Regions from separate parts of the Nocardiopsis sp. EMB25 genome, predicted to be linked through region 3. Evidence: riboswitches for the same ligand, from Rfam matches in the RefSeq annotation. Region 3 holds a riboswitch; each other region holds the start of a gene.

Region 1 (4,762 bases), 3.9 Mb from region 3:
CAACCCGCTGGCGGACCCCTTCGTGCTCGGGGTGTCCTCCGGTGCCTCCACCGGCGCGGTCGCCGTGATCGTCCTCGGGTGGGGCGCCGGGGTGCTGTCCCTGTCGGCGGGCGCCTTCGTCGGGGCGCTGCTTTCCTTCGGGATGGTCATCCTGCTCAGCCACAGTCTGGGCGCGACCATGGACCGCGTCGTGCTGTCCGGGGTCGCGGCCATGCAGCTGTTCTCGGCGCTGACCTCGTTCGTCGTGCTGACCTCGGCGGACGCGGAGACCACGCGCGGCGTGCTGTTCTGGCTGCTGGGGTCGCTCAGCGGCGCGGGCTGGGCCGACGTGGCGCTGTGCTCGCTGGTGCTGGTCGGTGTGCTCGTCGTCTGCCTCGCCCACACCACCACCCTGGACGCCTTCGCCTTCGGTGAGGAGGCCGCCGCGAACCTGGGTGTCCGGGTGGGCCGCGCCCGACTGGTGCTCCTGTGCGCCACCGCCCTTCTCACCGCGGCGCTCGTCAGCGCCGCCGGGGCGATCGGGTTCGTGGGGCTGGTGCTACCGCACGCGGCCCGTGCGCTCACCGGCTCCGGCCACGCCAGACTCCTCCCCGTCACCGCGCTGACCGGGGCCGTCTTCCTGGTGTGGGTGGACACGGTCGCCCGCACCGCGCTGGACCCGCAGGAGATCCCCGTGGGAGTGGTGACCTCCCTCATCGGCGTGCCCGCCTTCGTCGCCGTGCTGTACCGATCCAGGAGGCAGACGTGACCGAGTCCGACCACACGGGGCTGCACGCCGACCGGGTGAGCCGCCGGGCCGACGGTGGGTTCGTCCTCGACGGTGTGACCGTCGCTCCGCGCCCCGGCGAGACCATCGGTCTGCTCGGCCCCAACGGCTCCGGGAAGTCCACGCTGCTGAGGCTGCTCTCCGGTGTCCTCGCTCCCTCCACCGGAGCGGTCACCCTGGACGGACTGCCGCTGCCCCGGTTCGGCCGCCGCGCCGTGGCCCGGCGGGTCGCCACCGTCCAACAGAACGCGCACACCCAGACCGAGCTGACCATCCGCGACGTCGTGGCCCTGGGGCGCATCCCGCACCGCCGCCCCTGGTCACCCCTGTCCGCCACCGACGCCCGCGCCGTGGCGGCGGCCCTGGAACGCACCGGCCTCACCGACCGGGCCGACCGGTTCTGGCACACGCTGTCCGGGGGCGAACGCCAACGCGCCCAGATCGCCCGCGCCCTCGCCCAGGAGCCGAGCGAGCTCCTGCTCGACGAGCCGACCAACCACCTCGACATCCAGTACCAGCTCGACCTGCTGGAACTGGTCACGGGCCTGCCGGTCACCACCGTGATCGCCCTGCACGACCTCAACCTGGCCGCGATGTACTGCGACCGCCTGCTCGTGCTGCGGGACGGCCGCGCCGTCGCCGAGGGAAAGCCCGCCGAGGTCCTGACCCCCTCTCTCATCGGGGAGGTCTACGGGGTCCGGGCCGAGGTCACCTCCGACCGCGGCCGCCCGGTGATCCGGTTCCTGCGCCGCGCACCCGACCCGGCGGATGCGTCGGACCCGTCGACCCGACCCGCCGGCTCCTGAGCTCCCCGCCGGGACGGGGCCGTGCGCGGCCCGTTAAGGTGTGAATCCTTCGCTCGTGGTACAGGAACCCGGTGTGAATCCGGGGCGGTTCCGCCACTGTCAGACCCCCTACCCCCGGGGGGTTGAGCCAGACACTGGCCTCGGGCGCTCCGACCGCCGATGGGGCGAGAACCCCGAGGGAGGAATCCGACCGTGACCACACGGATCGCTCTGCTGTCCACGTCCGACACCGACCTGCTCTCCGCGAGGGCCAGCCACGCCGCGTACACGTGGGCGAACCCGTCCCGCGCATCCGAGGCGGAACTCACCGCCACCGTCGAGGGCGCCGACCTCGTGGTCGTGCGGCTGCTCGGCTCTCCGCACGACCTGTGGTCCGGACTCGCCGCCGTCCGCGAGCGGGGCACGCCCCTGGTCGTCCTCAGCGGCGAACAGCAGCCCAGCGCCGAACTGATGGAGCACTCCACCGTCCCGATCGGCGTGGCCACCGACGCCCACCGCTACCTCGCCGAGGGCGGCCCCGACAACCTCGGACGCCTGCACGCCTTCCTGTCCGACACCGTGCTGCTGACCGGTGAGGGGTTCGACCCGCCGGCCCCCGTCCCGCTGTGGGGCCTGGCCGCGCGCGACGTGCCCCAGGACCCCGCCCTCCCACGCGTGGGCATCCTCTACTACCGGGCCCACGAGGCCGGTGGCAACACCGCGTTCGCGCACGCCCTGGCCGACGCCGTCGACGCGACCGGGAAGGCCGTGGGCGTCCCCGTGTTCGCCGGGTCGCTGCGCTCGGCCCCCGACGATCTGTACGAGGCGCTCGGCGGCTTCGACGCGCTGGTGGTCACCGTCCTCGCGGCGGGCGGCAGCGTGCCCGCGTCCGCGAGCGCCGGTGAGGACGACGAGGCCTGGGACGTGGAACGGATGGCCGCCCTGGACGTTCCCGTCCTCCAGGGGCTGTGCCTGACCAGCTCCCGCGCCGACTGGGAGGCCTCCGACGACGGCGTCACCCCGCTCGACTCGGCGAGCCAGATCGCCATCCCGGAGTTCGACGGCCGGATCATCACCGTGCCGTTCTCCTTCAAGGAGATCGACCAGGACGGACTGCCCCGCTACGTCGCCGACCCCGAACGCTGCGCCCGCCTGGCCGGGATCGCCGCCGCCCACGCCCGGCTGCGGCACGTGCCCCCCGCCGAGAAGCGGGTCGCGGTCGTCCTGTCCGCCTACCCGACCAAGCACGCCCGCATCGGCAACGCCGTCGGGCTCGACACACCCCGGTCCCTGGTCCGCCTGCTGCGCCGCATGCGCGCCGAGGGCTATGACCTGGGCGAGCCCGGCGACCTGCCCGGCCTGGACCTGCCCGACGACACCGAGGCGGGCGACGCGCTGATCCACGCCCTGATCGAGGCGGGAGGCCAGGACGAGGACTGGTTGACCTCCGTCCAGCTGACCGACGCCCAGGTGCGGATCACCCCCGAGGAGTACGCCGCCTGGACCGAGGGCCTGCCCGCCGCGTTGAAGGACTCGATGACCGAGGCCTGGGGGCCCGCCCCCGGCCGCCTGTACGTCAACGACGAGGGCGAACTCGTCCTCGCCGCGCTGCGGGCCGGAAACGTCGTGGTCCTGGTCCAGCCGCCGCGTGGCTTCGGCGAGAACCCCATCGCCATCTACCACGACCCCGACCTGCCGCCGAGCCACCACTACCTGGCCGCCTACCGCTGGCTGGAGCACGGTTTCGGCGCGCACGCCGTCGTCCACCTCGGCAAGCACGGTTCACTGGAGTGGCTGCCCGGCAAGAACGCCGCCCTGTCCGCCGCCTGCGCCACCGACGCCGCCCTCGGCGACCTGCCGCTGGTCTACCCGTTCCTGGTCAACGACCCGGGCGAGGGCGCCCAGGCCAAGCGGCGCGCCCACGCCACGGTCGTCGACCACCTCATCCCGCCGATGGCGCGCGCGGAGAGTTACGGCGACATCGCCCGCCTGGAGCAGCTGCTCGACGAGCACGCCAACATCGCGGCCATGGACCCGGCCAAGCTGCCCGCGGTCCGGGGCGAGATCTGGTCCCTGATGCGCGCGGCGGAGATGCACCGCGACCTGGGCCTGGAGGAGCGCCCCGACGACGAGGAGTTCGACGACTTCCTCCTGCACGTCGACGGCTGGCTGTGCGAGATCAAGGACACCCAGATCCGCGACGGCCTGCACGTGCTCGGCGAGGCCCCCTCGGGCGAGGCCCGGGTGAACCTGGCCCTGTCGATCCTGCGCGCCGCCCAGATCTGGGGTGGCGTCGGCCGTGCGGTACCCGGCCTGCGTGCCGCCCTCGGCCTGAAGGAGGACGCGCCGACGCGCGAGGTCGACGAGGCGGAGGCGCTGGCCCGGAGCCTCGTCGAGCGGATGGAGGCCGCCGACTGGGACCCCGCCGCCGTGGCAGGACTGCACGACGACCCCGAGGTGCGCCGCGTCCTGGAGTTCGCCGCCACGCAGGTGGTGCCCCGCCTCGCCCGCACCACCGACGAACTCGACCACGTCCTTCACGCCCTGACCGGCGGCTTCGTCCCGGCGGGCCCGTCCGGCTCCCCGCTGCGCGGCCTGGTCAACGTGCTGCCGACCGGCCGCAACTTCTACACCGTCGACCCCCGCGCCGTCCCCTCCCGGCTCGCCTGGCAGACCGGGCAGGCCATGGCCGACTCCCTGCTGCGCCGCCACCTGGACGAGACCGGCGCCTACCCGGAGTCGGTGGGACTGTCGGTGTGGGGCACCTCGGCGATGCGCACCTCCGGCGACGACGTGGCCGAGGTGCTCGCGCTCCTGGGCGTGCGCCCGGAGTGGGACGAGGCCTCCCGCCGGGTCTCCCGGCTCGACGTGGTGCCGCTGGAGGAGCTGGGCCGTCCGCGCGTCGACGTCACCGTGCGCATCTCCGGCTTCTTCCGCGACGCCTTCCCGCACGTGGTCGCCATGCTGGACGACGCGGTGAAGCTGGTCGCCGACCTCGACGAGCCGGAGGAGCGCAACTTCGTCCGCGCCCACACCCGCGCCGACCTGGCCGAGCACGGTGACCAGCGCCGCGCGACCACCCGGATCTTCGGGTCCGCGCCCGGGTCGTACGGTGCCGGAATCCTCCAGCTCGTGGAGTCCGGCAACTGGCGCGACGACCGCGACCTGGCCGAGGTCTACACCGCCTGGGGAGGGTACGCCTACGGGCGCG
Region 2 (4,762 bases), 360 kb from region 3:
GGGCCGGTCACCTCCCATGCGCGCCGATCCTCGCTCTTGGCGGTGAAGAGCCCCTTGCGCGTACCGATGACCAGGAGATACGTCATAACCAACTCCAGGGTGTGATGCAGGTCTCCCACTGTGGCACAGGGGGCCGTCATTCTGGGGGAGGTCGCGTGAACTGTGCGGTGCGCCTATAGTTAGGAAACTTAACTATTTTGTTGGGTGGAGAATTTTGGTCGGCTGACAAAATGGTCGGCCCATCGGTGGCATAACCTGCGTGAGTGGGGAACCACATTCCACGTCGGCTCCGGCCGGTCTCCGGAAGGCGGTTGTCACCCGGCGTCGGTTCTGCAATAAAATTCCGGGCCAACCGGAACATGTGCGTAGGGTCCCCGGCTGAGCCCGACGCCCGTGTCCGCAACCAGATCGGCCAAACGACTTCCCGCTACCCAGGTGCTCACGGAGCGTTTTGGGACCAGAGTACTTATGGTCTCGAGTCTCACGGAGAACCGGGTTCCCACTCGATAGGGTTGCCTCATGCACCACCCCCCGGACACGCTCCACGCCCGTAAACGGCGTAAGGCCCGCGCGTTGATCGTGTCGGCCGCCTTCCAGCTCTTCGACGAGCACGGATTCGACAACGTCACCGTCGCGGCGATCGCCGAACGCGCCGAGGTGGGGCGTACCACCTTCTTCCGGTACTTCGGGGACAAGCAGCAGGTGCTGTTCGCGGACGACGCGGATGAGATCGAGCGCGTGTGTGCCCACGTGCGCGAGAAGGCGTCCGCCTCGGTGGGGGACGACCTCGGTGCCGCGGTCGGACTCCTCCGCGAGGCGGGCGTCCGTCCGCACACCTCCCTGTCGCCCGATCACGCGGCGGTGCTGATGCGGCTGCTGCGTGAGAGCGACGACCTCAAGTCCCGCCACCTCCTGGTGCAGCAGTGCCGGGCCGACAAACTGGCGAACGCGCTCATGGAGGTCGGTGCGACGGAGGCCGTGGCCGTCCTGGCCGCTCACGTCGCCATGGCCTGCGAGCTCACCGCGATGCGCCTGGCGGAGGGGCCGGAGGCCGTTCCCGCCCATCTGGACGAGGCCCACGAGCTCCTCGCGGGGCTGGACCGGTAGCGCCCCCGGTCAGGCGCGCCGACGCGCGTCCGTCCGTCTCCCCGTCCCGGGCCGCCGACTCCGGTTCCACCCAGAACACCCCCTCGACCCGTGTGGCCCGGGTCACACTCCCTGGGCCCTGGATTTACTTGGACGTCCAACTATATGGTGGGCGTCACAGAGCCGCGGTGCAGGGAAGCCGGTGGGAATCCGGCACGGTCCCGCCACTGTGTCCGGGAAGCGCTCGCCCAGACGATGCCACTGGCGTCAGCCGGGAAGGCGGGGAGAGCGCGCTGATCCGGGAGTCAGGATACCGGCCGCGGCTGTCGACAACCGTGTGATCCACGAGGATGGAGCGAGCACGCATGGCACCGGTACGCGCCCACGCGACCCGGCCCGGGCACGGAACGCCGCCCGGGCACGCGATCGGGCACGACCGCTGAACCCGGCGACCCGACACCACGGGCCGCCCGGCCGGCCGCGCACCATCGCGGCCCCGTTCCCCCATGCCCCCGTGCCCCGCTCCGCCTCCAGACGAGAGCTGGTGCGCCATGGTCAGTGAGACCCACGAACCCAACGAGCCCCGCGAACTCACGCACTTCGTGCATGGAAAGCACGTCCCCGGGCGGTCGGGCGCCTTCGGCGACGTCCACGACCCCAACAACGGCACCGTGCAGGCCCGCGTCCCCCTCGCCGACCGGGCCGAGACCGAGGCCGTCATCGCCGACGCCGAGGCCGCCCAGGCCGAGTGGGCCGCCTGGAACCCCCAGCGCCGCGCCCGCGTCCTCCTCCGCTTCCTCCAACTCGTCGACGACGAGCGCGACACCCTCGCCCGCCTCCTGTCCGCCGAACACGGCAAGACCGTCCCCGACGCGCACGGCGACATCCAGCGCGGCCTGGAGGTGGTCGAGTTCGCCGCCGGGATCCCGCACCTGCTCAAGGGCGAGTTCACCGACAACGCCGGGACCGGGATCGACGTCCACTCCCTCCGCCAGCCACTGGGCGTCGTCGCGGGCATCACCCCGTTCAACTTCCCCGCGATGATCCCGCTCTGGAAGGCCGCCCCCTCCCTCGCCTGCGGCAACGCGTTCATCCTCAAGCCCTCCGAGCGCGACCCCTCCGTCCCGCTCCGCCTCGCCGAGCTCTTCCTCGAGGCGGGGCTGCCCCCGGGCGTGCTCAACGTCGTCAACGGCGGCAAGGAGACCGTCGACACCCTGCTCACCGACCCCCGCGTGGCCGCCGTCGGGTTCGTCGGCTCCACCCCCATCGCCGAGTACGTCTACACGACCGCGACCGCGCACGGTAAGCGGGCCCAGTGCTTCGGCGGGGCCAAGAACCACATGATCGTCATGCCCGACGCCGACCTCGACCAGGCCGTGGACGCCCTGCTCGGCGCCGGTTACGGGTCCGCGGGCGAACGCTGCATGGCCGTGTCCGTGGCCGTCCCGGTCGGGCGGGAGACCGCCGACGCCCTGGTCGCCCGCCTCACCGAGCGCATCGGCGCCCTCCGCGTCGGGCCCTCCCACGACCCCGACGCCGACTTCGGCCCGCTCGTCACGCGCGAGGCCCTGGAGCGGGTCGAGCGCTACGTGGACCTGGGCGTCGAGGAGGGCGCGGAACTGGTCATGGACGGGCGCGGGCACACCGTCCCCGGATACGAGGACGGGTTCTTCACCGGCCCCAGCCTCTTCGACCGGGTCACCACCGACATGCGGATCTACCGCGAGGAGATCTTCGGCCCCGTGCTCTCCGTCGTGCGCGCGGACACCTACGAGGAGGCCCTCCGCCTGCCCAGCGAGCACGAGTACGGCAACGGCGTCGCGATCTTCACCCGCGACGGCGACACCGCCCGCGACTTCTCCCAGCGCGTCAACACCGGCATGGTCGGCGTCAACGTGCCGATCCCGGTCCCCGTCGCCTACCACACCTTCGGCGGCTGGAAGCGGTCCGGGTTCGGCGACCTCAACCAGCACGGCCCCGACTCGATCCGGTTCCACACGCGCACCAAGACCGTCACCTCCCGGTGGCCGTCCGGGGCCAAGGAGGGCGCCAGCTTCACGATCCCGGTCATGCGCTAGGCGGCCCCCGTTGAACACACTCACCGAGGACCAGCTCATCCTGGCCGAGACCGCCCGCGACTTCGCCCGCGAGCACCTCGCGCCGCACGCCGTCGAGTGGGACCAGGCCAAGCACTTCCCCGTGGACGTGCTCCGCAAGGCCGCCGAACTCGGACTGGGCGGCGTGTACGTCGGCGAGGGGTCCGGGGGCTCCGGCCTGACCCGCCTCGACGGCGCCATCGTCTTCGAGGCCCTGGCCACCGGCTGCCCGTCCATCGCCGGGTACCTGTCCATCCACAACATGGTCGCCTGGATGGTCGACCGCTACGGCTCCGACGAACAGCGGGCCCGCTGGCTGCCCGACCTCTGCTCCGCCCAGACCCTGGGCAGCTACTGCCTCACCGAACCCGGCGCGGGCTCCGACGCCGCCGCGCTCGGCACGCGCGCCGAGCGCGACGGCGACCACTACGTCATCACCGGCACCAAGCAGTTCATCTCCGGCGCGGGCGCGTCTGAGGTGTACCTGGTCATGGCCCGGACCGGGGACACCGGATCCTCCGGCGTGTCCGCGTTCGTCGTCCACCGCGACGACCCGGGGCTGTCCTTCGGCGCCAACGAGACCAAGATGGGCTGGAACGCCCAACCCACGCGCCAGGTGATCCTGGACGCCGTCCGGGTCCCGGCCGACCGCCGTCTGGGGGAGGAGGGCGACGGCTTCCGGATCGCGATGCACGGCCTCAACGGCGGCCGGCTCGGGATCGCCGCCTGCTCGCTCGGCGGGGGCCGTGCCGCCCTGGAGGCCAGTACCGCCTACCTGGGCGACCGGGAGGCGTTCGGATCACCGCTGATCAACGCCCAGGCGCTGCGGTTCCGGCTCGCCGGGATGGCCACGGAGCTGGAGGCCGCACGGTCCCTGCTGTGGCGGGCCGCCGCGGCTCTGGACGCGGGCGACCCCGAGGCGCAGCAGCTGTGCGCCATGGCCAAGCGGTTCGCCACCGAAGCCGGGTACACCGTCGCCGACGAGGCCCTCCAACTGCACGGGGGGTACGGGTACCTCACCGAGTACGGGATTGAGAAGATCGTCCGCGACCTGCGGGTGCACCGAATCCTGGAAGGAACCAACGAGATCATGAGCCTGATCATCGCTCGCGGACTCACCGGGGCCGCCTGATGTCCGAGACACCCGGAGCCGCCACCACGTCCACCGGAGCCGCCCTGCCCACCCCGCCCGACGCCGAGGTCGTGGCGCGCGTCGAGGGCGGGCTCGGCCGCATCACCCTGAACCGGCCCCGCGCGATCAACGCCCTCAACCACGCCATGGTGCGGGACGTCGAGGCCGCCCTCACCGCCTGGGAGGGCGACGACGCCGTGGCCGCCGTGCTCATCGACGGGGCGGGGGAGCGCGGCCTGTGCGCGGGCGGCGACATCCGCTCCATCCAGGCCAGCGCCAAGGAGGACGGTCACGAGGCCGCCGCCTTCTGGCGCGACGAGTACCTGCTCAACGCGCACATCGCCCGGTTCACCAAGCCGTACGTCGCGCTCATGGACGGCGTCGTCATGGGCGGCGGGGTGGGCGTGTCCGCGCACGGGAGCGTCCGCGTGGTCACCGAGCGCTCCAC
Region 3 (4,762 bases):
AGGCCCAGCCCGGGGGCAGCCGGGTCGAGCCCGCCGGGACCACGGGCGGCGGTCTGGAGGGGATCTTCGCGGGAACCGGGCCCCAGCCCGTTCCGCAGGGCAGTGCCATGGAGCAGTTGCGCGCGATGCGGCGGTCCCTCGCCCAGCAGCGCGGCGACCACCTCGCCGGTCCGGCCACGGACACCCGGCAACCGGGCCCGATCGACGCCAACGGCTTCCCCTCGGGCGCCCAGACCCCGATGAACGGCAACGGCGCCTACCCGGGCACGACGCCGTCGCCGACCGGACCCGGCGGGCAGAACGGCCAGGGGGTCTATCCTCCCGGAGACCAACCGGTGCGGGGCGCGGAGCAGAACGGATACGGCCTTTCCGGCAGACCAGCCTCCCCGCAGCCCGGTGCCAACACCCATGCCGCGGCGGGCCCCCAGCCCGCGTTCACGGCCGGCACGGGGCCACAGCAGTCCTTCGCGGGCGGGACGGGGAGCCAGCAGTCCTTCGCGGGCGCGGCCGACGCGCAGCAGCCGTTCGCCGGTGGGACGGGGCCCCAGCAGTCCTTCGCGGGGGGAACCGGGCCGCAGCGCTCCTTCGCCTCCGACAACCCCCAGGGCCACCCGCCGCCGCAGAGAAGCGGGCCGCCGCCCCAGGCGGACCCACGCTTCGGTCCGGGGGACAATGCGGGTTTCGGGGGTGCGAACGACGCAAACCCTACCTATGGGACCAGTACGGAAACTGACGCCGCCCGCCGCGGCGGGGCGGCTCCCGGATACGGGGGTCCGCCACGTACTGGTCCCGAACACGACGAACGCTTCGATCCTCGGGGACACCAGGAACCCGGTTCCAGTCCTGGATATCCCCAGCAGACACGCGCCGCCGCGCATACCGTTGACGATGCGGTGCATGTCGCACGCAAAGAAGGGAACGACTTCGCGGAGTCGATCGCGCGCGAGGCGCCCGCCCTGTGGGTCGAGGCGGTTCTCGCCCGGAGACCCCGGATGCCCTCCGACCTGGAGGCGCGTCTGCTCCAGGGCTCTTCGCTGCCGATCGACCACCTGTTGAGGGACGAGGTCCGGGACGGACTGCGCCAGGGGTTCTGGCAGGCACTGGAGCGCGCCAGGCCCTGATCGGCGCGTGGGAGTGCGAGTAGGGGATGGGGGCGATGCGGTTGACCCACGTGACGACGGCAGATCTCGACCGTATGGAGTTCCACGCCGTCCGGTCGGGTGAGCACGGCCCCGTCGCCGCCCAGTTGCAGGACCTGGCCAACCGTGTGGACGCCGGGAGCGAGATCACCCGCGCCGAACTGTTCGTCCGCGCGGGGGAGCAGTGGGAGATCGCCCAGGAGTACGAGCACGCGTGCGCGGCCTACCAACGGGCGATCGACGACGGCGGCCCGACGGTGATCGACGCGCGTGCCCTGAGCGCGGGCGCCCTGCTGCAACTGGACGAGGCAGACCGGGCCTATGCGCAGCTCAAACGCCTGGAGAACGAGTCGTTGCTGGGGCTGCCCACCCACGTGCACATCGCGGAGGTGCTCTACGCCCACGACGACCTCGGGGGCGCTGAGCGCTGGGCGACCGCCGGGATCCGCGCGCATCTGGACGCCACCGCCTCCCCGTACGTGCGGGACCTGCTGGACGAGCTCCTGAGGATTCGCTTCCGCATCCGCACCGACCTGGGACTGGGGGAGGACGACCTGGACGGCCTGCTGGACGGCGACTGACCCCCGGCGGGCCCGGTCCGGGCGCCGGTCGTCGGCCGGGTCCGGAGCGCGCCCCCGACGTGACCCGCGACGCGGTCGTGAGCTTTCTGACGCGCCTGGTGCGTCACACCCCTCGCGGGCCCCTAGGCTGTGTCCGGTCGCGGTCGCGAACACCCCCGGATCGGTGAGCGAAACCCCCACGAAGCAGATGGATCGACGCGCCCCATACCACGTCTCGGGCGTGCCCTCAGCCATGGTCGCCGCGGCCAGAAAATCGATGACACGCCATCATCTTGCGGTGTTCCAACGCCCCATCCCCTAGATGTAGTATCTCTCCCGCTGGTGGTTCACCCCCCAGGGGTGAGGCAAGAGGGAACCCGGTGTGAATCCGGGGCTGCCCCGCAGCGGTGAGCGGGATCGATCTGCGTCGCACACGAGACTCCCCCGAGTGACCCCCGGGGAGCGACGGTCAGGAGGGCGCCCGTGAGCCCGAGGACCTGCCGCCAGCGCGCACCGACCGTGCGCCGACGACGGGGCTTCGAGAGCGGGCCACCGCGACCCACCGGTCACGTGACCACGCGCACTCAGCGTGTCGGACCACCGGTGTGCCGTGGCCGTGTTTCTCGTGTCCCTCCCCGCCGGGACTCTTCTACCGAGGTTGGAGCCGCTGTATGACCCTTGACGTCGAGGCCGTGCCCGCATCCGTTCGGCCCGAGCCGACCCACGACGGCGCGCCCCCCGCCGCCGTCGACCGGATCGAGCACGTCGTAACCGAGGCCTGCGCGCGGCTCACCGGTGTTTCGGCGGACAAGGTCCTCACCGAGGCGCGCCGCGGGTTCTACCCCGGCATCTCGGACGCCGAGGTGGAGCTCGCCCTGGTCATGGCAGCCCGCAGCTTCGTGGAGGTCGATCCCGACTACTCCTACGTGGCCGCCCGCCTGCTGCTGGACAAGCTCCGCCGCGAGGCCCTCACCTTCATCGCGGGCGCCCCGCAGGCCGCCAGCCAGTCCGAGATGGCCGACCGCTACGCCGCCTACCTGGCCGCCTACGTCGGCCGCGGCATCGACCTCGGCCAGCTCGACCCGGCCCTGGCCACGTTCGACCTGGAGCGCCTGGGGGCCGCCCTGCGCCCCGAGCGGGACGAGAACTTCACCTTCCTCGGCATCCAGACCCTCTACGACCGCTACTTCCTGCACAGCGACGAGGTCCGCTACGAGCTGCCGCAGGCGTTCTTCATGCGCGTCGCCATGGGTCTGGCCCTGAACGAGGACGACCGCGACGCCCGCGCCATCGAGTTCTACGAGCTGCTGTCCTCGTTCGACTTCATGGCCTCCACGCCGACCCTGTTCAACTCGGGGACGGTGCGCGCGCAGCTGTCGTCCTGCTTCCTCACCACCGTCGGCGACGACCTCCACTCGATCTTCCACGGCATCAGCAACAACGCGATGCTGTCCAAGTACTCGGGCGGCCTCGGCAACGACTGGACGCCGGTGCGCGGCCTCGGCTCGCACATCCGCGGCACCAACGGCAAGAGCCAGGGCGTCGTCCCGTTCCTGAAGATCGCCAACGACACCGCCGTCGCGGTCAACCAGGGCGGCAAGCGCAAGGGCGCGGTCTGCGCCTACCTGGAGACCTGGCACATCGACATCGAGGAGTTCCTCGACCTCCGCAAGAACACCGGTGACGAGCGTCGCCGCACCCACGACATGAACACCGCGAACTGGGTTCCGGACCTGTTCATGAAGCGTGTGGAGGAGGGCGGCTCCTGGACGCTGTTCTCGCCGGACGAGGTCACCGACCTGCACGACAAGTACGGGACCGAGTTCGCCGAGGCATACGCCCACTACGAGGCCGAGGCCGAGGCGGGGCGGATCAAGGTCTTCAAGAAGGTCCAGGCCGTCGACCTGTGGCGCCGCATGCTCACCATGCTGTTCGAGACCGGCCACCCGTGGATCACGTTCAAGGACCCGTGCAACCTGCGCTCCCCGCAGCAGCACTCGGGTGTCGTGCACTCGTCCAACCTGTGCACCGAGATCACGCTGAACACCAGCGCCGACGAGGTCGCCGTCTGCAACCTGGGCTCGGTCAACCTGGCCCAGCACACCGGCCCCAACGGCCTGGACGCCGAGCGCCTGCGCCGCACCGTGCGCACCGCCGTGCGGATGCTCGACAACGTCATCGACGTGAACTTCTACACGATCCCCGAGGCGCGCCGCGCGAACATGCGCCACCGTCCGGTGGGTCTGGGCCTCATGGGCTTCCAGGACGCGCTGTTCAAGCTGCGCACCCCGTTCGCCTCCGAGGGCGCCGTCGACTTCGCCGACGAGAGCATGGAGCTGATCAGCTACTACGCCATCGAGGCGTCCATGGAGCTCGCGGCCGAGCGCGGTTCCTACGAGACCTTCGACGGGTCGCTGTGGAGCAAGGGCGTCCTGCCGATCGACTCGCTGCGCGCGCTCGCCGAGGCGCGGGGCGGTGACCTGGACGTCGACCGGGGCGAGACCCTGGACTGGGACTCGCTGCGTGAGCGGGTGCGCGCCACCGGGATGCGCAACTCCAACGTGATGGCGATCGCCCCGACCGCGACCATCGCCAACATCACCGGTGTGGGCCAGTCGATCGAGCCGGTCTACCGGAACCTGTTCGTCAAGTCGAACATGTCCGGCGACTTCACCGTCGTCAACCCGTACCTGGTCCGCGACCTCAAGGAGCGCGGCCTGTGGGACGACGACATGGTCTCGCAGCTGAAGATGCACGACGGCAGCCTGGGCGCCATCGACCGTGTTCCCGCCGACCTCAAGGCCCTGTACGCCACGGCCTTCGAGGTCGACCCGAACTGGCTGGTCGACGCCGGGTCGCGCCGCCAGAAGTGGATCGACCAGGCTCAGTCGCTGAACCTGTACATGGCCGCTCCCAGCGGTCGCAAGCTCGACGCCCTGTACCGTCGGGCGTGGCGCTCGGGTCTGAAGACCACGTACTACCTGCGTTCGCAGAGCGCCACCCACGTGGAGAAGAGCACGCTGAAGGGAACGGACGGGCGCCTCAACGCCGTGTCCGCGACCC

What was found. Region 3 has a riboswitch for cobalamin ahead of KIK06_RS23730 (ribonucleoside-diphosphate reductase subunit alpha). Riboswitches for the same ligand answer to the same signal wherever they lie in the genome.
Region 1: another riboswitch for cobalamin. It lies ahead of cobN (cobaltochelatase subunit CobN); the one in region 3 lies ahead of KIK06_RS23730 (ribonucleoside-diphosphate reductase subunit alpha).
Region 2: another riboswitch for cobalamin. It lies ahead of KIK06_RS25450 (CoA-acylating methylmalonate-semialdehyde dehydrogenase); the one in region 3 lies ahead of KIK06_RS23730 (ribonucleoside-diphosphate reductase subunit alpha).

The regions. Positions count from the first base shown of each region.
Region 1 is NZ_JAMTDN010000001.1:1,405,578-1,410,339, forward strand. It holds gene KIK06_RS06120 (FecCD family ABC transporter permease) at 1-748, shown strand, start outside; gene KIK06_RS06125 (ABC transporter ATP-binding protein) at 745-1,572, shown strand; cobalamin riboswitch at 1,592-1,729, shown strand; gene cobN (cobaltochelatase subunit CobN) at 1,765-4,762, shown strand, end outside.
Region 2 is NZ_JAMTDN010000001.1:5,713,841-5,718,602, forward strand. It holds gene KIK06_RS25440 (WD40/YVTN/BNR-like repeat-containing protein) at 1-86, opposite strand, end outside; gene KIK06_RS25445 (TetR/AcrR family transcriptional regulator) at 520-1,107, shown strand; cobalamin riboswitch at 1,236-1,422, shown strand; gene KIK06_RS25450 (CoA-acylating methylmalonate-semialdehyde dehydrogenase) at 1,638-3,164, shown strand; gene KIK06_RS25455 (acyl-CoA dehydrogenase family protein) at 3,175-4,314, shown strand; gene KIK06_RS25460 (enoyl-CoA hydratase/isomerase family protein) at 4,314-4,762, shown strand, end outside.
Region 3 is NZ_JAMTDN010000001.1:5,352,586-5,357,347, forward strand. It holds gene KIK06_RS23720 (NYN domain-containing protein) at 1-1,121, shown strand, start outside; gene KIK06_RS23725 (hypothetical protein) at 1,148-1,720, shown strand; cobalamin riboswitch at 2,026-2,218, shown strand; gene KIK06_RS23730 (ribonucleoside-diphosphate reductase subunit alpha) at 2,371-4,762, shown strand, end outside.